3 regions of the Kitasatospora cystarginea genome follow, and region 1 is predicted to be linked to each of the others. Evidence: riboswitches for the same ligand, from Rfam matches in the RefSeq annotation. Region 1 holds a riboswitch; each other region holds the start of a gene.
The links. A riboswitch is a leader RNA that binds a small molecule or an ion and turns the genes downstream of it on or off. The one in region 1 is predicted to bind cyclic di-AMP.

Region 1 (9,433 bases):
GCTGACCGCTGCGGCGGCGACCGCGGTCGCCCTGTCGGCCAACGCGAGTGCCCACGCGGCGCCCGCCCAGCCGAGCAAGGACGAGGTCAAGGTTCAGATCGACCAGCTGAACACCGAGCAGGAGCAGGCGGCCGAGAAGTACGACGGCGCCCAGGAGCGGGCCGACCAGCTGCGCAAGCAGGCCGACCAGCTCCAGGACCAGGTCGCCCGCGGCCAGGAGCAGCTGACGCAGCTGCAGACCAGCCTGTCGGCGGTGGCCGGCGACCAGTACCGCTCGGGCGGCATCGACCCGTCCGTGACCCTGATGCTCTCGTCCAACCCGGACGGCTACCTGGAGCAGGCGTCCAGCGCCCAGCAGATCAACCAGACCGAGGCCGACATCCTGAAGGCGCTGAAGGCGCAGCAGGCCCGGCTGGACCAGCAGAAGCAGGAGGCGGCCGCCGTCCTCGCCGAGCTGGACCGCAACACCCAGGAGCTGAACGACGCCAAGGCCCAGGTGCAGCAGAAGCTGCAGGAGGCCAAGAGCCTGCTGAACTCGCTCACCGCGCAGGAGCGGGCCGCCGTCGAGGCGGCCGACCGCGCCTCGCGCGGCGACGCCCGGGCCGACCTCGGCGACCTGCCGAGCGCGGGCGGCTACGCCGGTGTCGCGGTGTCCGCGGCGCTGAGCATGCGCGGGCATGACTACCAGTGGGGCTCGGCGGGGCCGAGCACCTTCGACTGCTCGGGTCTGATGCAGTGGTCGTACGCACGGGCGGGTGTCTCGCTGCCGCGTACCTCGGAGGAGCAGATGGGGGTCGGTGCCCGGGTGCCCTCGCTGGCCCAGGCGCAGCCGGGTGACCTGGTCATCTACGAAGGCGGGGGCCATGTCGGGATGTACATCGGCAACGGCATGGTGGTGCACGCCCCGCACACCGGTGACGTGGTGCGGACGATGAAGGCGGACGCGATGGCGATCGTCACCATCCGCCGGGTCTGACGCCACCGCGAGTCCGGCTTCCCGGCCCGCCGAATTCGTCCTGCGACGCAGGGCGCTTCGGCGGGCCGTTTTCGTGAAAGGCTGTCAGCCGTCGGTATCCGAGCTGTCACGCACGGTCGGTTCACAAATGAACTTGGCATTGACTCAGAATTTTTTCTGACAAGGATTTGAACGGATCACGGTTTCGTTACTAGGGTCAGGACCTGAACCACCGCACAGTCGATCACCCAGCCAGGGTGGCGGCGGTGGTTACCGCCGAGTCCGAGAGGCAGTAGGGGCAGTTCAACTGCCCACGGGGAAGCCCCTGTTGGGGTTGCTGCGGATCGGAGCCGGGGAACCACGTTCCTCGGGGTGAATCGGCGCCAGGCCGGCCGGCCGTCGGGGACGCGGGCCGGTGAGGCGTCGTAGGGCATGTCTTCCAGCCCGAACCCGTCAGCTCACCCGGTAGGCGGACGTAGGAAGAAGGAGTCCGCCTTCGTGGCGTCCCATCGTCGCCCCAAGCCCGCAAGCCGTGTCCGCGTGTCGATCATGACGGCGACAGCCGCGACCGCGGTGGCCATCTCCTCCCAGGTCGGTGCGCACGCCGACCCGAAGCCGACCCTGGATGAAGTCAAGACCCAGGTCGATCAGCTCAACGACCAGGCCGAGGTCGCCAGCGAGAAGTACGACGCGGCCAACGAGAAGCAGCAGGAACTGCAGAAGCAGGTCAACGACCTGCAGGACCAGGTGGCGCGCCAGCAGCAGCAGGTGAGCACCGTTCAGGGCGAGCTCGGCGCCGTCGCCGCCGAGCAGTACCGCAACGGCGGTATATCCCCGACCGTGCAGCTGATGCTCTCCAGCAGCCCGGACTCCTTCCTCAGCCAGGCCGACTCGCTCAACCAGCTCGGCGCCTCCCAGGCCGACGCGCTGAAGCTGCTCAAGGCCGACCAGGAGAAGCTGGACCAGCAGAAGGCCGAGGCCCAGCAGAAACTGGGCGAGCTGGACGCCACCACCCAGGACCTCAAGGCCCAGAAGGACGACGTCCAGGCGAAGCTGGCGAAGGCCCGGGAGCTGCTCGACTCGCTGACCCAGCAGCAGCGCGAGCAGCTGGCTCAGGCCCAGGCCGCCGCGGACGCCGCCGCCCGCGCCTCCCGTGACCAGAACCGCACCGACCTCGGCGGCAGCGGTGGCGGTGGCACCAGCACCGGCGGTGGCGGTGGCGGTGGCGGCACGGTCCACGTGCCGGCGTCGGGCTCGTACGCCGCCCGCGCGCTCGCCTATGCCGAGAGCCAGATCGGCAAGCCCTACCAGTGGGGTGCCGAGGGTCCGAGCTCCTTCGACTGCTCGGGTCTGATGGAGTGGTCCTACGCGCAGGCTGGCGTCTCGATCCCGCGCACCTCGCAGGAGCAGGCGTCGGCCGGCACCAACATCGGCACCGACATCTCCAGGGCCCAGCCCGGTGACCTGGTCATCTTCTACAACGACATGCACCACGTCGGCATGTACGCGGGCGACGGCCAGGTCGTCCACGCCCCGCGTACCGGCGAGAACGTCAAGTACATGCCGGCCACCGTTCTGCCGATCGCGGCCATCATCCGCGTCTGACCTCTTCGCGGTTCCGTCCGCAGGCCCGGCCCCGTCTCCGAGGGGCCGGGCCTGCGGCGTTCCCGGACTCGTCGAGCTAATGTCCGATTAGTGGTCAAATATTCGGTGTTGCAAGGGTTTGGACTAGATCCTCCGGACTCGCTAACGTCTGCCCCCGGACGTTAGCCGAGGACGAATGGAGCAGCCGCCCCGATGTCGATGCACCGCCGTTCCCCCCTGCAGGGCACGCAGCGGCTGGCCCGCGCCCTGGCGCTCACGGCAGCGGCCACCACTGCACTCGGCATGACGCTCGGCGGGCCGGCCCAGGCGGCCCCGGGCGCACCGGGGGAGCCGCCGTCCAAGCAGGAGGTCAGGGCTCAGGTCGACCAGCTGTACGAGGAGGCCGACCGGGCGGCGGAGCGGTTCAACGCCGCCCAGGAGTACCAGAAGCGTCTGCAGAGCGAGGCCGACGGCCTGCAGGGCCAGGTCGCCGCCGCGCAGGACGAGCTGAACCGGCTTCGCGGCGATCTCAATGCGGTGGCCGCCGCCCAGTACCGGGCCGGCGGCATCGACCCGGCCGTCGCACTGATGCTGGACACCGATCCCGCCGGGTACCTCGCCCGGGCCCGCAGCCTCAACCAGGCCGCCGAGCGGCAGAGCGCCACCGTCCGGCAGGTGATCGACCGGCAGCTCAGGCTCGACCAGCGCCGTGCCGAGACCAGCGCCAAGCTCGCCGAGCTGGAGGAGGCCCGCCGTACCCTGGCGGAGAGCAAGCAGCAGATCCAGCAGCGGCTCGACCAGGCCCAGCGGCTGCTCAACACCCTCGGAGCGGCGGAGCGGGCCGGGATGGCCCTGGAGGACGCCAAGGAGGCGGAGCAGCGCGCCACCCGCGGCACCGACCGGCTCGACCTCGGCGACCTGCCCGCCCCCTCCGACCGTGCCGCCGCCGCGCTGGCCGCCGCCACCTCCCGGATCGGCTCGCCCTACGTGTACGGATCGGCGGGCCCGTATGCCTTCGACTGCTCGGGTCTGATGTACTGGAGCTGGCGGCAGGCCGGAGTGACCCTGCCGCGCACCTCGCAGGCGCAGATGTACGCGGGGCGGCGAGTGAGCCTGAGCGAGGCACGACCGGGAGACCTGGTGATCTTTTTCAGGGACATGCACCACGTCGGCATGTACGCCGGCGGCGGGGTGGTCGTGCACGCGCCCCACCCGGGGGCCAGGGTCCGCTACGAGAGCGTGAACGCGATGCCGGTGGCCGGGGTGGTGCGGGTCTGAACACGGACCACGAACCGCTGGTCACCGACCTGCCCCGGCCGACCGGGGCAGGTCGGCCCTTGCTGTCCCGGCGCGGCGCGCTGCTGCTGGCGGCCGGTGGCCTCGTACAGCTGTCCGGGGCCGGGGCGCGCTCGTCGGCCGGTACCGCCGAGGGGGTCGCTGCCGCGGGCCCGCCCGTCCGGCCGCGGATCGAGGCCCTGCTGTCCCGGCGGGCCAAGGCGCTGCTCGGTTCGGACCCGGCCGGGCTGCTCGCGGACGTGGCCCCGGAGGCCAGGGATGTGCAGCAGGAGGTGCTGACCCGCTGCCGCGACCTCCCGTTCGCCGACCTCTTCTACCGGATGACCGACTTCACCGAGCCCCGGGACGCCGACCGGATCACCGTGGCGGCCGATCTCGGCTACCGGCTGCGCGGTGTGGACGACCACCCGGCGCTGCTGGGCCGCACCCTGGAGCTCGTCCGCGGTGACGGCGGCTGGCTGCTGGCCAAGGACGAGCCGACCGGGGCCGCCGCGCTCTGGGACCTGGGCACCGTCCGGGTGGCGCACGGCAGCCACTGCCTGGTGCTGGGCCTGCTGGGGAGCGCCGACCTGGCCAGGACCGCCGAGGTCGTGGACCAGGCGGTACCGGCGGTCGAGGAGGTCTGGGGCGACGGCTGGGCGGGGCGGCTGCTGGTGGAGACCCCGCAGAGCGAGGAGCAGTTCGCCCAGCTGCTGGGCGTCTCCGCCTCCGACTACCAGGGCATAGCCGCCGTCACCACCGCGGCCGCCGGTGCCCCGCACGGCACCGCCGCCGACCGGATACTGCTCAACCCGGACGCCTACGCCGGGCTCAGCGACCTGGGGCGCAGGGTCGTCACCACCCACGAGGCCACCCATGTCGCGACCCGGGCCGACACCAGGCCCTGGACTCCGCTCTGGCTCTCCGAGGGCGTGGCCGACTACACGGGCTACCGCGGCAGGGGCCGCACCGCCCGGCAGATCGCCCCGGAGCTCGCGGGCGACGTGTCGGCCGGCCGGCTGCCGACCGCGCTGCCCCTGGACAAGGACTTCGTCGCCGGCTCGGCCGGTATAGCCCAGGCCTACGAACTGGCCTGGCTGGCCTGCAACCTCATCGCCACGCAGTGGAGCGAGAAGCACCTGGTCTCGCTCTACCGGGCGGTAGGCGCGGCCGACCCGGCGAGGTCGCAGGGGCTCGACGGGCTGTTCCGCGCCCAACTGGGCGTCAGTCTCGACGAGTTCACCCGCCAGTGGATCGGCGACGTGCGCCGGCTGCCGACCCGGCCGTAGCCGGGCCGCGGCCGGGAGCGCTCAGGCACGCGGCGGCGCGTCCACCACCCGCCGGAACCCGTAGCGAGAGCGGCCCTACTTCTTGGCGGTCTCGGGGCCGAGGCCGTCCAGCAGGTCCTGCTCGTAGGCGATACCGGGACGGACCGGGTAGCCCGTCCGCTCCAGGGGCGGGAGGACGACGGTGCGCTCGGCGTCCGGGTCCCGGGTGGCGCGCCACAGGCGGCGGCAGGAGACCAGGGCGGCCGCCAGCAGCAGCCCGTTCCGTACGGTCAGCACCGCCACGCCCCACGGCTGGCTCTGGTGCACCTGGCCGAACAGGATCGGGAACTCCAGGGTGGTGAAGAGGGTGGCGACCAGGATCAGCACCGCGACCGGCTTCTGACTGGTGCCGCGCACCGTCAGGCAGACCGCCGCCACGCCGATCAGCCAGACCAGGTACTGCGGGCTGATCACCCGGCTGGTCACGGTGAAGATCAGCACTGCGGCGAGCGCAGCGTCGTAGCCGGTGGCGGCCTGCCAGCGCTTGGCCCGCAGCCGCCACAGCAGCAGCCAGCCGAAGCCGAGCGCGGTGGCTGCCACCGATAGCCGGGAGATCAGCGGCACCCAGGGACCGAGCAGCTCCAGCGAGCCGTAGTTCATCGAGACCTGGCCCGGCCAGGCGCCCGCCAGCCGGGCGAAGTGCAGCGGCAGCGCGCCGACTGACTCCACCTCGATGCCCCGGTCCCGCTGGAACTTCAGGAACTCGAAGGCGCCGTTCATCCCGGCCGCCAGCAGGAAGCACAGGGTGCTCAGGGTGGCCACCGCGGCCGTCCAGGAACGGCGGGTGCGGCGGCCGCGCGGGGTGCCTGCGAGCGCCAGTACCGGCCAGATCTTCACCAGGCCGCCGAAGCCCAGCAGGATGCCGCCGATGGCCGGCCGGCGCAGCAGCGCCAGCAGCCCGGCCACCGCGACGGCGGTCACCACGATGTCGTACCGGCAGTAGACCGTGGGCCCGAGCAGCGGAACACCCGCCACCCAGACCCAGGCGCCGGTGTAGCTGCGTCCCCGCCGGGCGCCGGCCCGCATCAGCAGGGCCAGCACCAGCGCGTCCAGGACGCCGCAGATGACGAAGAAGGAGACCAGGTAGGACCAGGGCAGCAGACCGGGCAGCATGATCACCAGCGCCGCACCCGGCGGGTACTGCCAGGTCACGTCGTCCAGTGGGAAGGTGCCGGTCTGCAGGACCTCGTACCAGCCGTGGTAGATCACCGAGACGTCGGCGGTGACGTCGGTGCCGGAGATCCGCAGCACCCCGGACGCCATCAGCACGATCAGTACCCGGGTGACCACCCAGCCGCCCGCGAGGCCCCACAGTGCCCCGCCGGCCGGGCGGCCGGGGCGTGGCAGCGCGGTACTGCCGGTGTTGCCGGTGAGACCGGCCGGGACCAACTCCACTGCGCTCCCTCGTACGAATAACGGGCCGTGCGGCTGTGCCCGCGAGACCCCTCGTCCTTCCGGACCGGCACGGGAGGGAAACGGTTGCGGTGCCCGGCCGCGTTCCCGGTGAGCCGCGGTGTTGACCTATGGTACGGATCACCGAGCGGTACACCGAGCACCCCCCGACCGAGCGAGCCGTGGCATGCACAAGACCCTGATCGTCACCAATGACTTCCCGCCGCGGCCCGGCGGAATCCAGGCGTTCGTACACAACATGGCCGTGCACCAGCCCGCCGGAAGCATCGTGGTGTACGCCTCCACCTGGCGTGACGGCAGCGAGGTCCGGCGGTTCGACGCGGAGCAGCCCTTTCCGGTGATCCGGGACCGGACGAAGATGATGGTGCCCACCCCGAGGGTCACCCGGCGGGCCGCCGAGATCCTGCGGGCCGAGGGTTGCGACTCGGTCTGGTTCGGGGCCGCCGCGCCGCTCGGGCTGATGGCCCCGGCACTGCGCCGGGCGGGAGCCGGACGGCTGCTCGGCATGACCCACGGGCACGAGGCCGCCTGGGCCCAGCTGCCCGGTTCCCGGCAGCTGCTGCACCGGATCGGCGCGGGCACCGACGCGCTCACCTACCTCGGCGAGTACACCCGCTCGCGGATCGCCGCCGCGGTCGGCCCGGCGGCCGCGAAGCGGATGGTGCAGCTGCCGCCCGGGGTGGATGAGCAGACCTTCCGGCCGGACTCCGGCGGCGCCGAGATCCGGGCCCGGCTGGGACTGAGCGACCGCCCGGTCGTCGTCTGCGTGTCGCGGCTGGTGCCGCGCAAGGGCCAGGACACCCTGATCGCCGCGATGCCGCAGATCCTGGCCTCGGTGCCGGACGCCGTGCTGCTGATCGTCGGCGGTGGCCCGTACCTGCCCGAGCTGCGCAAGCTGGCCGAGGCCAAGGGCGTGAGCGGCTCGGTGCGGTTCACCGGAGCGGTGCCGTGGGAGGAGCTGCCCGCGCACTACGGCGCCGGGGACGTCTTCGCCATGCCCTGCCGCACCCGCCGGGGCGGCCTGGACGTGGAGGGCCTGGGCATCGTCTACCTGGAGGCCTCGGCGACCGGGCTGCCGGTGGTCGCCGGCGACTCGGGCGGGGCGCCGGACGCCGTCCTGGAGGGTGAGACCGGGTACGTGGTGTCCGGGCGGTCCGCGGCGGCCGCGGCCGAGCGGATCGTACGGCTGCTGCACGACGAGGAACTGCGCCGGCGGATGGGGGAGGCCGGGCGGCGCTGGGTGGAACGCTCCTGGCGCTGGGACCTCCTCGCCGGGCGGCTCACCTCGCTGCTGGCCGCCTGAGCCACCGGGCCTGGGCATGCCCCTTGCTCCCGGAGGGATCCCTCCGGGAGCAAGGGGCATGCCCCTGTCCGCTCAGCCGAGTGCGCCTGGGGTGCGGCAGCCTCCCCGCCGCCCCCGGGGGCGCTCTCTCAGCGCTGGTAGAGGGCCTCGACGTCGGCGGCGAAGTCCTTGAGGACGACGTTGCGCTTCAGCTTGAGCGAGGGGGTCAGGTAGCCGCTGGCCTCGGAGAAGACGGTGTCGAGGATGCGGAACTTCTTCACGGCCTCGGCGTGCGAGACGGCCAGGTTGCCGTCGTCCACGGCAGACTGGACGGCCGCCAGCAGGTCGGGGTCCTCGCGGAGCTCGGCGAGGGTGGCCTCGGCGGGCTTGCCGTTGAGCTCCTTCCACTTGGGGAAGAAGTCCTCGTCGACGGTGATCAGACAGGAGATGAAGGGCTTGCGGTCGCCGACCACCATCACCTCGCCGATCAGGGCGTGGGCGCGGATCCGGTCCTCGATCACGGCGGGGGCGACGTTCTTGCCGCCCGCGGTGACGATGATCTCCTTCTTCCGGCCGGTGATGGTGAGGTAGCCCTCGTCGTCCAGGGAGCCGAGGTCGCCGGTGGCGAACCAGCCCTCGCGCAGGGCCTCGGCGGTGGCGGCCGGGTTGTTCCAGTAGCCGGTGAACACCTGCGGGCCCTTGAGCAGCACCTCGCCGTCCTCGGCGATCCTGACCGAGGAACCGGGCAGCGGCTGGCCGACCGTACCGATCTTCGGCTTGTCGTGCGGGTTGAAGGCGGTGGCCGCGCAGGTCTCGGTCAGGCCGTAGCCCTCCAGGACGGTGAAGCCGATGCCCCGGTAGAAGTGGCCGAGCCGCTCGCCGAGCGGGGCGCCGCCGGAGATGGCGTGGGTGGCCCGGCCGCCGAGCGCGGCGCGCAGCTTGCTGTAGACCAGCTTGTCGAAGAGCGCGTGCTTGAGTCTGAGGATCAGGCCCGGGCCGCCCTGGTCCAGCGCCCGGCTGTAGGCGATGGCGGTGTCGGCGGCCTGGTCGAAGATCTTGCCCTTGCCCTCGGCCTGCGCCTTGGTCCGCGCGGTGTTGTACACCTTCTCGAAGACCCGGGGCACGCCCAGGATCAGGGTCGGGCGGAAGGAGGCCAGCTCATTGGTGACGTCCCTGATGTCGGAGACGTGGCCGATCTTGATCGGCGCGATGGCGGCGGCGATCTCGGCGATCCGGCCCAGTACGTGCGCCAGCGGGAGGAAGAGCAGCACCGAGGCGTCGCCGGTCCGGAACAGCGGCGTCAGACGGGCCGTCACATTGCCCAGCTCGGCGAGGAAGTTGGCGTGCGTCAGCTGGCAGCCCTTGGGACGCCCGGTGGTGCCCGAGGTGTAGACGATGGTGGCGATCGAGTCGGCGTTCGCGACGGTGCGGCGCTCGGTGACGGTGTCGTCGTCGACCCCGGCACCGGCCTCGGCGAGCGCGGCGATGGCGCCCGTCTCGATCTGCCAGGTGTGCTTCAGCTCCGGCAGCCGCTCGCGGATGCCGTCCACCACGGCCGCGTGGCCGTCGGTCTCGGTGATCACGGCGACGGCCCCG
Region 2 (9,433 bases), on a different contig from region 1:
CCGGCGAGGCGACAAGCGCCACCAGTCCGGGACCGAACGGCGGCCGGCCGTCGACAGGCCGCCGACCCGCGGACCCTCCGGCTGCCACTCGCCCGCCCGGCAGCCGACCGGCGCCGGTCCGCCCGTGCGCCGTCTGCCGCCCGAATGGCGTCCGCCCGGAGCCCACCGCCTGCCCGAATCCCGTCCGGCCGCCCGCACTCCGCCGACGGCGCGGGCGCTGCACCAGCCGGCCGGCCACCAGACACCCCGTCAGTACGGCGGCGCACCACAGCCGAGCGTCCGCGAGCGGGGTCGCGCCCAGCAGTACACGGGGTAACCCGAGCAGGGCCACCCCCGGCAGGTAGGGGGTGAAGTCCTCCACCTGCCGCGGGTCCGGGTGGTACGGGCTGCCGCTGTGGATGAGCAGGTCCGCCGAGCGTTCGATGACCGCGACCTCGGACTGCCCCTGCCCGGTGGCGACCAGTACCGTCAGCGGCAGCAGCACCGCGCCGGCCAGCGCCACCAGCGCCGAAGCGGCGCGAGAGCGAGAACCGGGCGCCCAGGCCGCCACGGCGGCCGCCAGCAGATAGCCCATCGCCGCGAACAGGCCCCAGCGCCGGTGCGTCGCCAGCCCGGACAGCAGCGGGAAGGACCCGGCCCAGGCCGCCGAGAGCAGCCACCCGGCCGCCCAGAGGGCCGGAGTGTCCCGCCAGGTACCGTTGCGGCGGCCGGTCGGACCGGGAACGGTGTCGGTGCGTTTGAGTCGGTAAGTCGTCACCTGCTCATTGGACTGTCGAAGCCGACGGATGGTCAGGAGACCTGCCTTGAACATCGATGGTCGACTTTTCCCCACCCTCCCTGTCCCTTCCCGCTCCGGACGCGGCCGCCGTCACCCGCCCGGCCGTCGACTAGGGTCGAGTGGTCCGAGCGGCATCGACGGAGAGGGGGCCGCATGTCGGGAGAGCCGGCCGCCGAGCCGTCCGGGCTCGCGCTGTGGAACTCGCTGAGGTCGCGCCCGGTGCGCTTCCTGTGCTCGGGTTGGCCGTGGCGCTGCTGGGCCTACCTGCTGAGTGGCGCGCTGCTGGGTGCGGTCACCCTCGTGTCGGCCGCCTGACCCCGCGCGAGCGCGAAGTCCTCGCGCTGATGGTCGAGGGCTGCAACAACCAGTCCATCGCCCGCCAACTGGTCGTCACCGAGGCCGCCGTGGTCAAACACGCGGGCAGCATCTTCACCTTTGTTCTCCCAGGATGCCCCGGGCTTAAGGCTGGGGAGATGGGGGTCCCCCCGCCCGGAGGGTGGGGGAGGGTCCTTGGGTCGGAGCCGTGAAGCGGCGGAGTGATCTTCGGAGGTTTGGACGTGAGCTGTTGTCAGTGACCTTCGGTAGGTTGACCGTGTGCACCTCCGGTACCCCTACCGCGTCTGCCCGATGCTGGGTCAGCGTGCCGCGCTGGCCCGGACGTTCGGGTGTGCGCGGGTGGTGCACAACGACGCCCTTGCGGCGCGGAGGGAAGCCCGGAAGGCCGGGCAGCCGTACCCCAGGAGCACCGACCTGCAGAAGCTGGTGATCACGGAGGCGAAGAAGACCCCGGAGCGGGCGTGGCTCGCTTCGGTCGGTGTGGATCCGCTGATCCAGTCCCTGCGGGACCTGGACACGGCATACCGGAACTTCTTCGATTCCGTGTCCGGCAAGCGCGCCGGAAGGCCGGTTGGGCTCCCCGGATTCAAATCCCGCAAGGAGTGCGACACGAAGTCGCTGCCCATCAGTGGTTCTACAGGAAGAGAGGAATAGTCAACGACTGGGCCAGGTGGTTCACGGCCTCGATGAGAGGCATCAACGTGCACCACCTTACGTACCGCAGCAAGGGCGGCAGCGACCTCCCAAGCAATCTGGAACTGATTCACACGCAATGTCACCGGCAAGTACACGCCGGAGACCGGAAGATGAGTTCCTGACTAGCGGGCAGAGACCTGCCCGAGCCGGATGCGGTGAAAGTCGCACGTCCGGTTCCTAGGGGGCCGGGGCACAGCAATGTGCCCCGGCTACCCGACCAACCGGCAGTCGCTTCGCTTCTCCCGCAACGGGTTCCGTATCCGCTCGAACGGGAAGCTGAACTTGGCGAAGATCGGCGACGTGCGGGTGAAGTGGTCCCGTTCCCTTCCGGCGGAACCGTCGTCCGTGACGATCGTGCTGGATCCGGCGGGCCGGTACCACGCTTCGTTCGTCGTGGACGTCGAACCCGAGCACATGCCGGAGGTCCCCTCAACAAGCTCGACCTCGACCCGGCCGACGGCAACCGACGCGTCCTCGCCCACCTGCGCGCGGACTCCGGGTAGCGGTCAGCCGCGGCCCTGGCCGAAACGCAGCTTCCACGGGGTGAGCGCGGATTCGAGCTGCACGCCGAGGCTCATCTTCGATGCGCCCTGCACCCGCTCCTCGAACCGGATCGGCACTTCGAGGATGGCCAGCCCGCGGCTGACCGTGCGGTAGTTCATCTCGACCTGGAAGGAGTAGCCGTTGGAGTGGACCGACGGCAGGTCGATCGCCCGCAGCGTGTCCGCCCGCCAGGCCTTGAACCCGGCGGTGGCGTCCCGGACCCGCAGTCGCAGGATCGCGTTGACGTAGAAGTTCGCCCAGGCCGAGAGGGCTTTGCGGGTCCAGGGCCAGTCCGCGGCCGTCGAGCCGCCCGGGACGTAGCGCGAGCCCAGGACCACGGCGGCATCCTGGGACAGCAGGGTGTCGATCATGGCCGGGATCGCCGAGACCGGGTGCGACAGGTCCGCGTCCATCTGGACCACCACGTCCGCGCCTTCGTCCAGTGCACGCGCCATGCCGGCGAGGTAGGCGCGCCCGAGTCCGTCCTTCGCGGTGCGGTGCAGCACGCCGACGGTGTCCGGCGACTCGGTGGCGAGCTTGTCGGCGACCTCGCCGGTGCCGTCGGGTGAGTTGTCGTCCACGACGAGCAGGTGCAGGTCGGGCACCGGCAGGTCCGCGAGCAGGGCGGCGAGGGCGGGCAGGTTCTCCCGCTCGTTGTACGTCGGGACGACGACGGTGACCTTGGGGGAGGAGACAGCCATGATCAGCCCTTCGGGTGCGGGAGGTCGTGGTGGTTTCGGCCGGGTCGCTCAGCCGGCGGTCGCGGACCACGGGTGGCGACGGCCGCGACGGCCGAGGGCGCTGCCCGTTCCCGGGGCCTGGCGGTCCCGGCGGCCCCGGAACGCGCCGGGGCAGCGGCGGACCGGGCCGTGGTGAGGGCTCACGCCGGGCTCACCCCGAGGCTCCGCAGCCCCACCGAGGCGACCTTCGCCATGGAACGCAGCTCGTGCTCCAGTACCTGGCGGCCCTTGCGCGTCAGCCGGACGGGCCGCTGGCGCCCCTGCTCCTCGGCGGCCTCGATCAGCTCCTTGGCCTCCAGGCGGGCAAGTGCCCCGTAGAGACTCCCGGGCCCCAGCCGCTCCCCGACCAGTTCCTCGATCGCCGTGTTGATGGCGTAGCCGTGCAGCGGTCCGTCGGCCAGCACGCACAGCACCAGCGTCTGGGCGTCGTTCGCCTGCATCCGCCGCGCCTCCTTTCCTTGCCCTCCGGCGCCACGCTACTACGCGCCTGGTACTACGCGCCAGGTAGTACGTGGCAAGTAGTACGCGCCGTGTACTCTGCCGTCATGCGTGACACGGCGGCCCCTTCACCTCCTTCGTCGGACCGGCCGCGCTGCGGATCCGGGCGGGGGCGCCGATGCGACGCGCCGGCTGGTGGCACTGCTCCAGGCCGACGGGATCCGCCCGGAACGGACCCCGGACGGTATCCGCACGGCCCCGAGCCGGGTCGAGCAGGTCGACCTGACGGTCCGGCGGGTCTTCGCCGCCTCGGCCGCCCTCGCCGGGGGCTTCGCCGTCACGGCGGGGCTGGCGGCCTCAATCCCGGTCTCCGGAGCGGGGGTTGACCACGAGCGGGGTGGACGAGCCCGCCCCGCCCGTTCAGTGCGGGATGGGCGGGGCGGCGGCGGGGAGGCCCTGCCGCAGGCGCGGCAGACCCTCGGCGATCCGGTCCCGGTCGATCGCGCCGAAGCCGAACACCAGCCCAGGCCGGGTCGGTTCCCCGGCGCTGAAGTCGGCGACGGTGTTCACCGCGACCCCCGCCCGCCGCGCGGAGGCGAGCACCGGTCCGAGGTCCACGCCGGGAGCGGTCCGCGCGCAGACGTGCAGTCCGGCGGCCGAGGGCACCGGCTCCAGCCAGGGGGCGAAGTCCCGGGCCAGAGTGGTGGTGAGCAGCGCGTGGCGGGCGGCGTACTCCCGGCCGGCCCGGCGGATGTGCCGTGCCAGCAGGCCCTCGTCGATGAAGCGGGCCAGTGCCGCCTGGGCGACCGGGTCGCCGTGCCAGTCGGACAGCTGCTTGGCACTGTGCAGCGCCGCTTGCAGCGAGGCCGGGGCGACCAGGAAGCCGAGGCGCAGCGCGGGCAGCAGGGTCTTGGAGTAGGAGCCCACGTAGACCACCCGGCCGCCGGGGTCCAGGCTCTGCAGGGGCTCCAACGGCCGCCCGGTGAAGCGGAACTCGCTGTCGTAGTCGTCCTCGACGACCACCGCGTCGTGCCGTTCGGCCCAGTCCAGCAGGGCGGCGCGGCGGGCCAGCGACATCGGGGTCCCCAGTGGGAACTGGTGCGAGGGAGTGGTGTAGACCAGTCGGGCTTCTCGGGGGAGGGCGTCCACCATCAGCCCCTCGGTGTCCACCGGTACGCCGACCACCCGCGCGCCCAGTGAGCCGAACAGCAGCCGCGCCGGCGGGTAGCCCGGGTCCTCGACGGCCACGCAGTCCCCGGGCTCGATCACCACCCGGCCGACGAGGTCCAGTGCCTGCTGCGCCCCCTGGGTCACCAGGACGTCCTCGGCCGTGGCCCGAACCGAGCGGGAGAGGCCGACATGGCGGGCGATGGCCGCGCGCAGGTCGGCGTGGCCCTCGGGCGGCCCGTAGTCGGCCCGGCCGAGCCCGCTCGGCCGCAGCTCGTCGGTGATCAGCCGCCGCCAGGTCCGGAAGGGGAACAGTCGCCCGTCGGGCGTGCCCACGCGGAAGTCGTAGGTGGGTTCCGGGGATTGCCCCCGGGCGGCCGGCACGGACTGCCAGACCCGCCTCGGCTGTGCCCCGGGGCCGGCCGGCGCACGGCGGGCGGCCAGCGTGCCGACGGACTGCCCGGACACGAAGGTGCCCGACCCCGCCCGGCCCTGGAGGAAGCCCTCCGCGGCCAGCCGCTCGTAGGCCGAGGCCACGGTGTTGCGGGACACTCCGAGCCGGCGGGCCAGCTCCCGGCTGGGCGGCAGCCGTTCGCCGGGGCGCAGCCGTCCGTCCAGCACCGCGTCCAGCAGTTGCCGGTAGATCCGGGCGGCCCGGTCGCCCCGTCCGCCGAGGGTGACATGCACATCCACAATTGGCCCAATCAGATCGATCCGAATTGGAGCTTAGCCAAGGCCAGTTGGTCACGTAGCGTCTCCTCGGACACTCAAGGAGCAGGAGATTCGTACATGACGACTGTCGAGACGACCGTTGAGACGACGGCCGTGGACATGTGGTTCGACCCGGTGTGCCCGTGGGCGTGGATCGGCTCGCGCTGGCTGCTGGAGGTGGAGCAGGTCCGTCAGGTCCGCAGCCGGTTCCGGGTGTTCGGCCTCGCCGCGCACAACGACGGCCGCGAGGTGGACGACTGGTACCGCCAGTGGCTCGCCGAACGGCGGGGCCCGGCCAGGGTGGTGCTGGCCGCCGAACGCGCGCACGGCAGCGAGGTGCTGCGGGACCTGTACACCGCCCTCGGCAACCGGATCCACCTCGAGAAGGCCCCCATCGGCCGAGAGCTGTACCTGGCCGCGCTGGAGGAGGCGGGCCTGCCCGCCGGACTCGCCGACGCCGCCGACGACGCCGGGCTCGACCCGGTCCTGCTGGCCGGCAACCGGGCGGCCCTCGACCCCATCGGCGAGGACCTCGGCGTGCCCGCGATCCACATCGCCGGTCCCGACGGCTCGGTCAACGCGTTCTTCGGTCCGGTGGTGAGCCCGATCCCCCGCGGTGAGGCGGCCGGGCGGCTGTGGGACGGCATACTGCTCGTCACGGAGGCCGAGGGGTTCTTCGAACTCAAGCGCGGCCGCACATGCGGGCCGATCGTCGACTGACGCGCGCCGGCCGCCTCGTCCGCCCCCCCCGGGGGGCGGTGGCCGCCGTGACCGCCATGGACAGTCGAGAGATTTGTCCGATTAGGGCACTTATGCAGCATTGTGTCAGTGAATATGGCAATCCATCAGATCTTCACTGGATGTCCATGTGATGCGCATGATACGAACTTGTGTCTTCCGGGTCGATCTGCCTAGCGTTCAGGCTGTTCGCACCTGCGGACCCTGCCGCCGGGACGCCGAGTCCTGTCCACCGGTCGGCCGGACGTCGAGCAGTGCACCGGGCAGGAGCGGGGGAACCAGGTAGTTTGCCGCGCCCTGCTCGACCCGTTCGCGGGCGAGACGAGCGCGGCTAGGGGTGAAGCCGCCGTGTGCGGCCGGGCTACCTCACGGCCCGAACCCGACAGCTCACCTCGCAGGCGTCGCAGAGGGACGCCCCATGCTGACTTCAGGTACCGGCCGGCATCGCCGCGCGCGCCGGAGGCACACCCCGCGGCTGGCCGCCACCGCCGGGATCGCCGGCGCCGGCCTCATGCTGCCGCTGCTGAGCGCGAGCGGAGCCTCCGCCGCGCCCGGCTCCCACACCTACGCGAGCCATGCCGGGTGGCAGGAGCACCACCAGTACCGGCACCAGGACGACTCCGATCAGCACCACCACCAGGCCGGCCCGCACGCCGCGCGGCCCTCCGCTCCGGCCTCGGCCGAAGCCTCGCACGCCTCGCCGTCGCCGTCCGCCCCGGCCTCCCACGCCTCGGAATCCGCGACCGCGCGCCCAGGCGGCGAGTCCCAGGGCTCCCACTCCGTGCGGCCCTCCGCTCCGACTTCGGCCCCGGCGTCGCACACGTCCGCGCCGTCGTCCCCGGCCGCCTCTCCGTCCGCCCCGGCCACGCACGCCCCCGCCCCCGCGGCCACCACCCCGGCCGCGCAGACCGGTTCGAGCTCGGACGCCGTGCAGCAGGTGCTCGGCCTGATCAACCAGGCGCGGGCCGCCCAGGGTCTGCCGGCCTACACCATCACGGCAGGGCTGACCAGCAGCTCCGAGGCCCACAACCAGACGATGGCCGGCGGCTGCGGCATGTCCCACCAGTGCCCGGGCGAGGCCGAGTTGGGTGCGCGGGTGACGGCCGCGGGCGTCCAGTGGAACGCCGTCGGGGAGAACATAGGCTACGGCAACGGGGTCTCCACCTCGGCCCAGGACATCGCCGCAATGGCGGTCAGTCTGACCCAGGACATGCTGAACGAGACGCCGCCGGACGACGGCCACCGCAAGAACATCCTCAGCAGCGAGTTCACCCACATCGGCATCGCCGTCTACCGGGATGCCAGTGGAACCGTCTGGCTCACCCAGGACTTCTCCAACTGACCCGTCCGTCAAGGACGTAGGCCGAGGTCGACCCGCCCCCCCGGGGGCGGGTCGGGTGCCTCCGCCTCGCGGGCGCCAGGCCCGTGGGGCGGAGCGCGCGCGGCGGAACCTCGCACGGTCGGGCGGGTCGGCGGTCGCCGGCCCCTCGGCGACGACCCCGATAGCCAAGTGGGGATATTTCCTCAAATATTTGTCGATGTACCGTCATTTCAGTGCGAGGGGGTGGTTAGCGGCCCGGCCCGGGTGGGCAGAATGCATCCGGTTCGTGCTCGTACGCTCCCCGCGTGCGCTGCGCGCCCACTCACGCCGTACGTCCGCCGTCCAGTACCACCGCACGCCGAGCCGCGCCGCCGCGCACTGCACCACCCCGCCGTGCGCGGGCGCCGCTTGCACCGCTCGCGCCGCGCGATCCGCACCGCACCACCCGCTGAACAGCGTGGGGCTCGACGCCGTGAGCTCCGCCGGCCGAAGGGGGAATCGAGATGCCGCTACCGGTTGGCAGAGCCGCTGTGCTGGGAGGCAGCCTGGCCGGACTGCTGCACGCCTGGGTCCTCGCCGAGGCGGGCTGGCGGGTGACCGTGGTGGAGCGCGACCGTCGGCCGGGCAAGGCCGAGTTCGCCGGGGGAGTCCCGCAGGCCCGGCAGGCGCACCTGCTGATGCCGGCCGGCCTGTACGCCATCGAGCGGCTGCTGCCGGGCACGACCGAGCTGCTCACCGGTGAGGGCGCGCAGCGCTTCGGCCTGGCCACCGACATCCGCTGGCTCACGCCGGCCGGCTGGCTGGACTCCTTCTCGCCCCGGCACACCATCGTGAGCTTCACCCGCCCGTTGATCGACTGGGCGCTGCGTCACCAGGTCCTCCTCCACCCGGGCGTCGAGGCGCGGGATGGCGTCGAGGCGGTCGGACTCGCCGTCGCCGGAACGCGGATCGCCGGAATCCGCTGCCGTGAGCGCGGAACCCGCGACCGCACCGAGTCGGTGCTGCCCGCTGAGGTGGTGGTCGACGCCACCGGCCGGACCTCCCGGGCCCCGCACTGGCTGACCGAACTCGGGCTCGGCGCACCGGAGGAGAGCGTGGTGGACGGCGGTGTCGGCTACTGCACCGGGCTGTTCCGCCGGGCCGGGGCGGACCTGGCCGGCGGCCGTGCGATGTACCTGCAGCCCAGGCCCGGCCGCAATCCCCGGTTCGGGATCCTGGTCCCGGTGGAGGGTGATCGCTGGATGGTGACGGTCGGCGGGATGCGCGGCTTCACCCCGCCCACCGATCCCGATGGATTCCTCTCCTTCGCACGGGAGTTGAGCGTCCCGGAGTTCTACGAGGTGGTCCGGGGACTGGAGCCGGTAGCCCCGATCCACGGCTTCCGTCCGCCGCCCAGCCGGCGGCGGCACTACGAGCGCCTGGCCGACCTCCCCGAGGGGCTGCTCGTGGTCGGTGACGCGGCCTGCACCTTCAATCCGATCTACGGGCAGGGCATGTCCGTGGCGGCCCGGTCCGCGCTGGTGCTGCGCGAACTGCTCCCGGCCGGCGCCCGTCCGGCACGCGGGCCGGGCGCGGCAGGAAGAACAGGTGTCGCACTCCCGGTGGACTCCCGGAGGATCCAGCGCGCGGTGTCCCGCGAGGCGGGGGCGGCCTGGCAGATGGCCTCCTCGGAGGACCTGCGCTACGAAACCACCGTCGGCGGCCGCAGGAATCCGCTGCTGAAGCTCCAGCACGCCTATATGGACCGGGTGTTGAGTGCCGCCCTGAGCCACCGGGCCGCACAGGGCGCCTTCATCGACGCCCTCTCGCTGACCGCACCGCCGAGCGGGCTCTTCACACCCGCGGTGCTCTGGCAGGCCGCCCTGCACGGCGGTTCGAGGGGCCGGCGCGCCGAATCCCGATCTCGGAGCGGGCGGTAAATCGGCTCATTGATACCGGAGTTGCGCGGGGTGGCACCGGGGTTCC
Region 3 (9,433 bases), on a different contig from region 1:
CCGTCGAGGCCAAAGTGTCCGCGCTGCGGGACGAGGTCGCGGCCCAGGGCGGCGGGCCGCGCACCGAACGCGCCGGGTTGACCAAGCGCGCGGTGTCGGACCTGGTCCTCAACCGAGTGGTCGACCGCGCCCTGGCCGACCGCCGGCTCGACGTCTCCGCGGGCGAGATCGCGCAGGCGCGGGACTCCGACGCGAAACTGCTCGGTGGAGAGGGCGAACTCCGGCGGGAACTGCTCCTCAAGCAGGGCGTCGCGGACGAGGACACCGACGCCTTCTACCGCCAGCAGCTCGGCATCCACAAGCTGGCCGCCGCCGACGGCAAGGACGCCCGGACGACCGAGGGCGACGCGATCGTCCGCAAGGCCCTGGCCGAAGCCGGTACCGAACTCAAGGTCGTGGTCAACCCCCGCTACGGCGCCTGGGACCCGCGCCAGGTGGCCCTGGTCGACGCCCCCACGGACTGGCTCCCGCGGCGCACCGCCGCCAGCTGAAACAGCCGACCCGGCGCCGCGGGCTTCCCCGCTGCCCGCTCGGTGGCCCCGGGATATATCGGCGGTGCCCGAGGACGGCCAGCAGGTAGGTTCGGAGCGTGGACGACACTGCGAAGCTGATTCTGCTCACCACCACCCACCGGGTCGCCCCCGGCCTGCTGTCCTGGCCGGCCTGGGAGGTCCTGCGCGGGTCCGCCCGGGTGCTGGCCGCCGATCCGGCACACCCGCAGCTGCCCGCCCTCCGCCAGGCCGGGGTCGAGGTGGAGCTGGTCGAGCACGGCAACGCCCCGGCGCTGGCCCGGCTGCTGGCCGAAGCCGCCCCGGCCGTCTGGCTCGGCAGCCCGGACGGCGACCCGGGCCTGACCGACGCGCTCGCCCGGATCGCGGTGGAGGAGGCGGGGAAGGCGCCGGAGATCGAGATCCTCCCCGGTTCGTACGACCTCCCCGGCGCCCGGCTGCTCGACCTGGTCTCGGTGATGGACCGGCTGCGCTCGCCCGGCGGCTGCCCCTGGGACGCCGAGCAGACCCACGCCTCCCTGGTGAAGTACCTGGTGGAGGAGGCGTTCGAACTGGTCGAGGCGATCGAGGAGGGCGACCGGGAGACGCTGCGCGAGGAGCTCGGGGACGTGCTGCTCCAGGTGTTCTTCCACTCCCGGATCGCCGAGGAGCACCCCGAGGACGCGTTCACCATCGACGACGTGGCCGGGGACATCGTGGAGAAGCTGATGTACCGCCACCCGCACGTCTTCGGGGACGTCGAGGCGGGCGGCACGGAGCAGGTCGAGGCCAACTGGGAGCAGCTCAAGGCGGCCGAGAAGCAGCGTGAGTCGGTCCTGGACGGGGTGCCCGCCGGGCTGCCCGCGCTGGCGTACACGGCCAAGCTGGTCTCCCGGGTCCGCCGGGCCGGCTTCACCGGGGTACCGGACGAGCCCTACGAGCTGCCCGCCGAGCTCACCCCCGAGTCGGCGGGAGCGCTGCTGCTCGCCGTCGTCCAGCGGGCCCACGACGCCGGTGTCGACGTGGACGCGGCCCTCCGCGCGGCCGCCCGCGCCTACCGTGCGGCCGTGCGTACCGTCGAGGGGCTGCCCGCCGACTGATCGGCTGCCCGGCCGGGCAGCACCGAGGGGGCGAGGTGCTCCGCGCCCCGTTCCGCCCGCCGCCCTCTAGGAGGGGCTGGCCGGCAGGGTCAGGCCGACTGGGGCTGGTCCACGTGGCGCCGCTGCGGCGGGACGACCTCGCTGATGGCGTCGCCGACCAGGGCGAGCAACTCGGCCAGCGGGTCGAGGTGGCCAGGCAGTTCGGCGAGGGAGACGATCCGCTCGCCGTCGGGGCCCGCGATGCAGAACAGGTCGATCGGGCCGAGGTGCTTCGCGGCGGTGTCCACCAGCGCCGCGACGTCGCTGGGCTGGTGGATGTCGCTGCACACGCCGACCACCGGGCAGCCGGGCCGGTCCAGTTCGGCGGCGAGGTCCTCGGCGACACCGGCGTGCAGGTCCGCGACCATGATCCCGGCGGCGCCAGCGGCGGCGAACCGGCGGGCCAGACCGTCTCCGGACCCACCGTCGAGTACCGCGATGACCACCACTGCCCCGGCTACCCGCATGGCCTGCTCCTCCTTGAGCCGCTCCCCGTGGACGGCCCCGCGCTGCCATCCATCAGAGTCATTGCGGAGGATCGTAGGCACTGCTCGACCCTCCGCGACACTCATTACCCGGCAGGTGACCAGGCTCACTCCTGCACGGGCGGGGGAGTCCGCCGCGCAGCGGCGTAATCCGGACGTCACGACTCTGTCAGCTACGCGCCGTCCGCAGACAGCCCCTCCTTCCCCCTGTCCGTCCCCTATCCGCGCGTCCCCGGGGCAATGGGGCGCCGTCCCGGAGCCACCGGCCGCCCGCGTGGAGCCGGCCGCCCGCGTGGAGCCGGCCGCCCGCCGCCGGATACCGTCGAGACATGCCGGAAACGCCCGACTCCACCCCGCAGCCCGAGCTCTTCACCTGGGAGTTCGCCGCCGACCCCTACCCCGCGTACGCCTGGCTGCGCGAGCACAGCCCGGTGCACCGCACCACGCTGCCGAGCGGGGTGGAGGCCTGGCTGGTCACCCGGTACGCGGACGCCCGGCAGGCGCTGGCGGACGGCAGGCTGTCCAAAAACCCCGCCCACCACAGCGAGCAGGCGCACCGCAGCGGCCGGGTCGGAATCCCGGGGGAGCGGCAGGCCGACCTGATGACCCACCTGCTGAACATCGACCCGCCGGACCACACCCGACTGCGCCGGCTGGTGTCGAAGGCGTTCACCCCGCGCCGGGTGGCCGAGTTCGAGCCGAGGGTGCAGCAGCTGACGGACCGGCTGATCGACGGCTTCGCCACACGCGGTTCGGCCGACCTGATCCACGAGTTCGCCTTCCCGCTCCCCATCTACGCGATCTGCGACCTGCTCGGCGTCCCGCCGGAGGACCAGGACGACTTCCGGGACTGGGCCGGCATGATGATCCGCCACCACGGTGGCCAACGCGGCGGCGTGGGCCGGGCGGTGAAGCGGATGCGCTCGTACCTGGCCGAGTTGATCCACCGCAAGCGGGCCGACCTCGGGGACGACCTGATCTCCGGCCTGATCCGGGCCAGTGACCACGGCGAGCACCTCACCGAGAACGAGGCCGCCGCGATGGCCTTCATCCTTCTCTTCGCCGGCTTCGAGACCACCGTCAACCTGATCGGCAACGGTCTGTACGCGCTGCTGCGCAACCCGGGGCAGCGCGCGCTGCTGCAGGAGTCCGTGGCACGCGGCGAGAAGGAGCTGCTGGCCACCGGGGTGGAGGAACTGCTGCGCTACGACGGGCCGGTGGAGCTGGCCACCTGGCGGTTCGCGACCAGTCCGCTGACCATCGGCGGGGTGGAGATCCCGGTCGGCGACCCGGTGCTGGTGGTGCTGGCGGCCGCGGACCGCGACCCGGCCAGGTTCGCCGCGCAGAACACGCTCGATCTGGCCCGGAAGGACAACCCGCACCTGGGTTTCGGCCACGGAATCCACTACTGCATCGGCGCTCCGCTGGCCCGGCTGGAAGGCCAGATCGCGCTGGCGACCCTGCTGACCCGGCTGCCCGACCTGACCCTTGCCGCCGAAGGCGCCGAACTGCGCTGGCGCGGCGGTCTGATCATGCGTGGCCTGCGCGAACTCCCGGTTTCCTTTACCGCGCGACAGGGCTGATCTTCCCCGTAATCCAGAAGTCATTCTCGGGATTTCGGTGAGATGTGCCACATGGTCCGCGCCGCCTTCCGGACACCCGGCGAACCGGGCGTGTCGAGCTGACGGCGTGTCGGACTTGTCCCCGTTTGTCGATCTCTGAATGCGCATCAAACCGGACAAAGTCACATCGTTTGTGGGCGCATATAAACACAGCGTAATTCTCGTGTGATGTACGGGATATGAGCTTGTGATTGGTGTGACGGTATGCGTAGTCTCCGATGAGTTCGCAGCTGCGAACCCCGTTGCGTGGAACGCCAAACCTTGCCCATCACGCCTCGGGACACCGACCAGAACCCTTGGGCAAGGGCGGGGGACCCAGGTTTCGTCGCCGTTCCCACGGCTTGGGGTGAAGCCGCGTCGGCAGGGCAGGAAGCGTTCCTGTCCCGCTCGCCGCGGCCGGGCCAACCTCCCGGTCCGAACCCGACAGCTCACCTCGCAGGCGTGCGGAGAGGACACCTTCATGCTGTTCACCGGTTCGGGCCGTCATCGTCGCAAGACCCAGGCCGAGAAGGCCATCGCCGCTGCCGGTGTGGCCGGCGTCGGTCTAGCGCTGCCGCTGCTCACCGCCACCGGCGCACACGCCGCCTCCGTGTCGGCCTGGGACAAGGTCGCCGACTGCGAGAGCGGCGGCGACTGGAGCATCAACACCGGCAATGGCTTCTACGGCGGACTCCAGTTCACCTCCAGCACCTGGAAGGCCTACGGCGGCGGCCAGTACGCGGGCCAGGCCAACCAGGCGAGCAAGGGCCAGCAGATCGCGATCGCCGAGAAGGTCCTCGCCTCGCAGGGTCCCGGCGCCTGGCCGGTCTGCTCCGTCACGGCAGGTCTGTCCAGGGGCGGTTCGGCCGCCGACGTGGACACCAGCAGCCACACCCGCAGCTCCGGCTCGGGCTCCTCGGGCAGCAAGAGCAGCACCAAGAGCTACAAGAGCCAGTCCTCCCAGGACTCTTCGCGCACGGTTGCCACTCCGTCCTTCCCGGGCAAGGCCGGTTACGACGCCGAGTCGGGCAAGTACTGGTACCAGAAGAGCGGCGGCTGGTACTGGACCAGCCACCAGAGCATCTACGAGCAGTTCGCGGGCGGCGCCGCCGAGAAGGCCCCGGCGCAGAGCCCGGTGTCCGCCGCGGCCACCACGCAGAGCGCCGCCACCGGCGACTACACCGTCAAGGAGGGTGACACCCTGTCGGGCATCGCCCAGGCCCAGCACCTCTCCGGTGGCTGGCAGCACCTCTACGACGTCAACCGCGCCACCATCGGCGGCAACGCCAACCTGATCCTCCCCGGTCAGGTGCTCAAGCTGGGCTGACCCCAGGTGGCATGAGGGGCCGTTTCCGCCGCGTCGCGGAAACGGCCCCACTTGTCGCGCTTGTGGTCATTCAGGTGAACTACCGGCTGGTAGAGCGGCCACACGCTGAGACGGAGCCAAGGGCAGCGTGGCCCGGAGGCCCGGTGCGGTTAGGCTCTGGTCGTAACGACTCCGCAATCGTCCGCAGACTGCACCCCCTGTCCGTAGGACCTGCTTCCGCTAGGAGATGCCTCGTGCCGTCCATTGATGTCGTCGTAGCCCGTGAGATTCTCGACTCGCGCGGCAACCCCACGGTCGAGGTCGAGGTCGGCCTCGACGACGGCAGCACCGGTCGTGCCGCTGTCCCGTCCGGCGCCTCCACCGGCGCCTTCGAGGCCCTGGAGCTTCGTGACGGCGACAAGAACCGCTACTTCGGCAAGGGCGTGGAGAAGGCCGTCCTCGCCGTCATCGAGCAGATCGGCCCGGAGCTGGTCGGCTACGACGCCACCGAGCAGCGCCTGATCGACCAGGCCATGCTCGACCTGGACGCCACCCCGGACAAGTCCTCGCTCGGTGCCAACGCGATCCTGGGCGTCTCCCTCGCCGTGGCGCACGCCGCCTCCGAGGCCAGCGACCTGCCGCTGTTCCGCTACCTCGGCGGCCCGAACGCGCACGTGCTGCCGGTTCCGATGATGAACATCCTCAACGGCGGTTCGCACGCCGACTCCAACGTCGACATCCAGGAGTTCATGATCGCGCCGATCGGCGCCGAGTCGTTCTCCGAGGCCGTCCGCTGGGGCGTCGAGGTCTACCACACCCTCAAGGCCGTGCTGAAGGAGCGCGGCCTGTCCACCGGCCTGGGCGACGAGGGCGGCTTCGCCCCGAACCTGGACTCCAACCGCGAGGCCCTGGACCTCATCACCGAGGCCATCAAGAAGGCCGGCTACACCCCGGGCAAGGACATCGCCCTGGCCCTGGACGTCGCCGCCACCGAGTTCTACAAGGACGGCGCCTACCAGTTCGAGGGCAAGGCGCTCTCCTCCGCCGAGCTGATCGACTACTACGCCGACCTGGTCGCCAACTACCCGCTGGTCTCCATCGAGGACCCGCTGAACGAGGAGGACTGGGACGGCTGGAAGGCGATGACCGACAAGCTGGGCGACAAGGTGCAGCTGGTCGGTGACGACCTGTTCGTCACCAACCCGGCCCGCCTGGCCAAGGGCATCGAGACCGGCACCGCCAACGCACTGCTGGTGAAGGTCAACCAGATCGGTTCGCTGACCGAGACCCTGGACGCCGTCGAGCTGGCCCAGCGCAACGGCTACCGCTGCATGATGTCGCACCGCTCCGGTGAGACCGAGGACGTCACCATCGCCGACCTGGCCGTCGCCACCAACTGCGGCCAGATCAAGACCGGTGCCCCGGCCCGCTCCGAGCGCGTCGCCAAGTACAACCAGCTGCTGCGCATCGAGGAGATCCTCGACGACGCCGCCGAGTACGCGGGTCGCTCGGCCTTCCCGCGCTTCCGCGCCGCGGAGTAGTAAGCACAGTGCGTACGAGGGCTGGTCAGCACGACGGCTGACACCTGCGTCCGACCGGATGAGGTCTGACACGGATGGCTCGTGATCGGTGCCCCGCCGCCCGACCCCGTAGGGTTGGGCGGCGGGGCACCGGCGCGCGGGGCCGACGGGAGGGGTACATGGCGAGGTGGAAGATCCCCGGGATCGCCGGGCGGCCGCGGTTCACCAGCAGGGCCACGGTGCTCGTCCTGGTGCTCTGCTCGCTGGTGGCGATCCTCGCGTACCCCACCCGCCAGTTCATCGCGCAGCGCTCGGAGATCAGCGCGCAGCGCGCCAAGGCCGAGCGCGCCACCCAGCAGGTCGAGCAACTCCGCAAGGAGCGGGCCCGCTGGCAGGACCCGGAGTACGTGAAGGCGCAGGCCCGCGAGCGGCTGCACTACGCGCTGCCGGGTGAGACGCCGTTCGTGTCGGTCGACCCGAGTCCGCCCGCCACCGCACAGCCCGCACCGGGCGCGGTGGCAGCCGGCCCGGCCGCCAGGTCCGCCGTGCCCTGGTACACCAATGTCTGGGACTCGGTCGCGCTGGCCGACGCACCCGCCGCGGCCGGCGCCGCTCCCGGCGCCGCCCCGTCCACTGCCCCCGTACCCGCCACCCGCTAGAGACAGCACCCCCATGACCTCTGAGAACCCTCCCGTTTCCGACACCGACATCGCCGCCATCGCGGCCCAGCTGGGCCGAGTGCCGCGCGGTCTGCGCGCGGTCGCGCACCGCTGCCCCTGCGGCAACCCGGACGTGGTCGAGACGGCACCCCGGCTGCCGGACGGCACGCCCTTCCCGACCCTGTACTACCTGACCTGCCCCAAGGCCGCTTCGCTGATCGGGACCCTGGAGGCGGACGGTGTGATGAAGGAGCAGACCGCCCGGCTCGCCGAGGACCCGGAGCTGGCCGCCGCCTACCGACACGCCCACGAGGACTACATCGCCCGCCGGGACGCCATCGAGGTGCTCGAGGGTTTCCCGAGCGCAGGCGGAATGCCGGACCGGGTGAAGTGCCTGCACGTGCTGGTCGGCCACTCGCTGGCGGCCGGGCCCGGCGTCAACCCGCTCGGCGACGAGGCGCTCGGCATGCTGGAGGACTGGTGGGCCAAGGGCCCGTGCGTGAGCGCGGCCGAACTCGCCGAGAGCGCGGCCGAGGTGGCCGAGCAGCGGGCCAGGGCCGAGGACCACGCCGCCGTCATCGCCGCCAAGGAGCAGAAGACCGTCGAGCGCGCCGCGAAGAAGCGCAAGGCAGAGGAGGAGAGCGAATGACCGCCACCCGGGTCGCCGCGATCGACTGCGGCACCAACTCGATCCGTCTGCTGATCGCCGACCTCGACCCCGAGACCGGCGCGATCGCCGACCGCGACCGGCGGATGATCATCAACCGGCTCGGCCAGGGCGTGGACAAGACCCGCCGGCTGGCGCCCGAGGCGCTGGAGCGCACCTTCGCCGCCTGCCGCGAGTACGCGGCGGTCATCGCCGAGCACGGGGTCGGACCGGACCGGATCCGGTTGGTCGCCACCAGCGCCTCCCGGGACGCCGAGAACGCCGAGGAGTTCCGCAAGGGCGTCCGGGAGATCCTGGGCGTCGAGCCCAGGGTGGTCAGTGGCGAGGAGGAGGCGCACCTCTCCTTCATCGGCGCCACCAAGGAGCTGACCGGCGGCGCCTTCGAGCCCCCGTACCTGGTTTTCGACGTGGGTGGCGGCTCCACCGAGTTCGTGCTGGGCCACGAGGACGTCGAGGCGGCACGCTCGGTGGACATCGGCTGCGTCCGGATCACCGAGCGGCACTTCGCGGGCGCCGAGCTGCCGACGCTGAGTCAGATCTCCGCAGCCCAGGCCGACATCCGGGCCGCGCTGGACCAGGCCTCCGAGGTGGTCCCGCTGGACCGGGCGGCCACCCTGGTCGGCCTCGCGGGCACGGTCACCACGGTGGCCGGCATCGCGCTCGGCCTGCCGGAGTACGACTCCGCCGCCATCCACCACTCGCGGCTGTCGGTCGAGGCCGTCCGCGAGGTGACCGGCCGCCTGCTGAGCTCCACCCACGAGCAGCGCGCCGCCATCCCGGTCATGCACCCGGGCCGGGCGGACGTGATCGCGGCCGGTGCCCTGGTGCTGCTGGAGATCATGGAGCGGACGGGCGCCGCCGAGGTGGTCGTCAGCGAGCACGACATCCTGGACGGCATCGCCTGGAGCATCGCCTGACCGTGGTCGGGCGCGGCGGTCGGGGGCGCTCACGTCCCCGACCCCTCACTTGGACCGACCGGCGACAGGGCCCGCGGCGTCGCCGCTCCCTTTCGCCGGTCGGTCCTGTTGGCCGGTTTCGGGGCACCTTCGGTGGGCCCGGGAGCGGTCGCCGGCGGGGGTGCCGGGAAAACCTTCGTGAATTTCTTCACATGACGATCCAGTCTTTCGTCGCACTTTGCCGCCCGCTACGCCCGTTATGGGGGACCGAAGGTCGACTCGCTGACCGGCTCGTTGGATCGCAGGCGGGGCTCCCGGCTGGCCGGTGAATTCGAAACGGCGCGCGGGAACCCCCGCGTCACCAGGATCGTTGCTGCTCAGGAGTGCCGTCCGCGTTCCGGTGCTCACCGCGGGCCGCGCGGGGTTGTGAACGCGCGTCAGGCCCCGCCGGACGGGGCCGCGTAGTGTAGCAGACGGTGTCCAGGGTGATGTGACGGGGCTCACGAAAGGTCCGTCGGGCGGTGCTGGATACTTTCCGATATGAGCACCACGGAGCGTCCTCGCATCCTCATTGTCGGCGGTGGTTACGTCGGCCTGTATGCCGCGATGCGCATCCTCAAGAAGATGCGCTACGGAGAGGCGACCGTCACGGTCGTCGACCCGCGGTCGTAC

Region 2: another riboswitch for cyclic di-AMP. It lies ahead of ABD369_RS12425 (CAP domain-containing protein); the one in region 1 lies ahead of ABD369_RS00530 (C40 family peptidase).
Region 3: another riboswitch for cyclic di-AMP. It lies ahead of ABD369_RS24695 (transglycosylase family protein); the one in region 1 lies ahead of ABD369_RS00530 (C40 family peptidase).

Annotation. Positions count from the first base shown of each region.
Region 1 is NZ_BAAATR010000001.1:111,291-120,723, reverse strand. It holds gene ABD369_RS00535 (C40 family peptidase) at 1-976, shown strand, start outside; cyclic di-AMP (ydaO/yuaA leader) riboswitch at 1,281-1,443, shown strand; gene ABD369_RS00530 (C40 family peptidase) at 1,505-2,560, shown strand; gene ABD369_RS00525 (C40 family peptidase) at 2,753-3,817, shown strand; gene ABD369_RS00520 (hypothetical protein) at 3,877-5,103, shown strand; gene ABD369_RS00515 (glycosyltransferase 87 family protein) at 5,179-6,537, opposite strand; gene ABD369_RS00510 (glycosyltransferase family 4 protein) at 6,722-7,858, shown strand; gene ABD369_RS00505 (AMP-dependent synthetase/ligase) at 7,987-9,433, opposite strand, start outside.
Region 2 is NZ_BAAATR010000009.1:16,104-25,536, reverse strand. It holds gene ABD369_RS12470 (hypothetical protein) at 1-757, opposite strand, end outside; gene ABD369_RS12465 (hypothetical protein) at 932-1,093, shown strand; partial or broken gene ABD369_RS12460 (response regulator transcription factor) at 1,087-1,305, shown strand; gene ABD369_RS12455 (helix-turn-helix domain-containing protein) at 1,373-1,768, shown strand; gene ABD369_RS41110 (HNH endonuclease) at 1,801-1,932, shown strand; gene ABD369_RS12450 (hypothetical protein) at 2,020-2,292, opposite strand; gene ABD369_RS12445 (polyprenol monophosphomannose synthase) at 2,317-3,054, opposite strand; gene ABD369_RS12440 (PadR family transcriptional regulator) at 3,234-3,533, opposite strand; gene pdxR (MocR-like pyridoxine biosynthesis transcription factor PdxR) at 3,952-5,385, opposite strand; gene ABD369_RS12430 (mycothiol-dependent nitroreductase Rv2466c family protein) at 5,488-6,129, shown strand; cyclic di-AMP (ydaO/yuaA leader) riboswitch at 6,431-6,563, shown strand; gene ABD369_RS12425 (CAP domain-containing protein) at 6,566-7,489, shown strand; gene ABD369_RS12420 (NAD(P)/FAD-dependent oxidoreductase) at 7,972-9,387, shown strand.
Region 3 is NZ_BAAATR010000024.1:113,287-122,719, reverse strand. It holds gene ABD369_RS24715 (SurA N-terminal domain-containing protein) at 1-491, shown strand, start outside; gene ABD369_RS24710 (nucleoside triphosphate pyrophosphohydrolase) at 590-1,588, shown strand; gene ABD369_RS24705 (SDR family NAD(P)-dependent oxidoreductase) at 1,678-2,175, opposite strand; gene ABD369_RS24700 (cytochrome P450 family protein) at 2,442-3,695, shown strand; cyclic di-AMP (ydaO/yuaA leader) riboswitch at 4,010-4,190, shown strand; gene ABD369_RS24695 (transglycosylase family protein) at 4,195-5,040, shown strand; gene eno (phosphopyruvate hydratase) at 5,274-6,560, shown strand; gene ABD369_RS24685 (FtsB family cell division protein) at 6,719-7,198, shown strand; partial or broken gene ABD369_RS24680 (DUF501 domain-containing protein) at 7,212-7,721, shown strand; gene ABD369_RS24675 (Ppx/GppA phosphatase family protein) at 7,844-8,782, shown strand; gene ABD369_RS24670 (NAD(P)/FAD-dependent oxidoreductase) at 9,302-9,433, shown strand, end outside.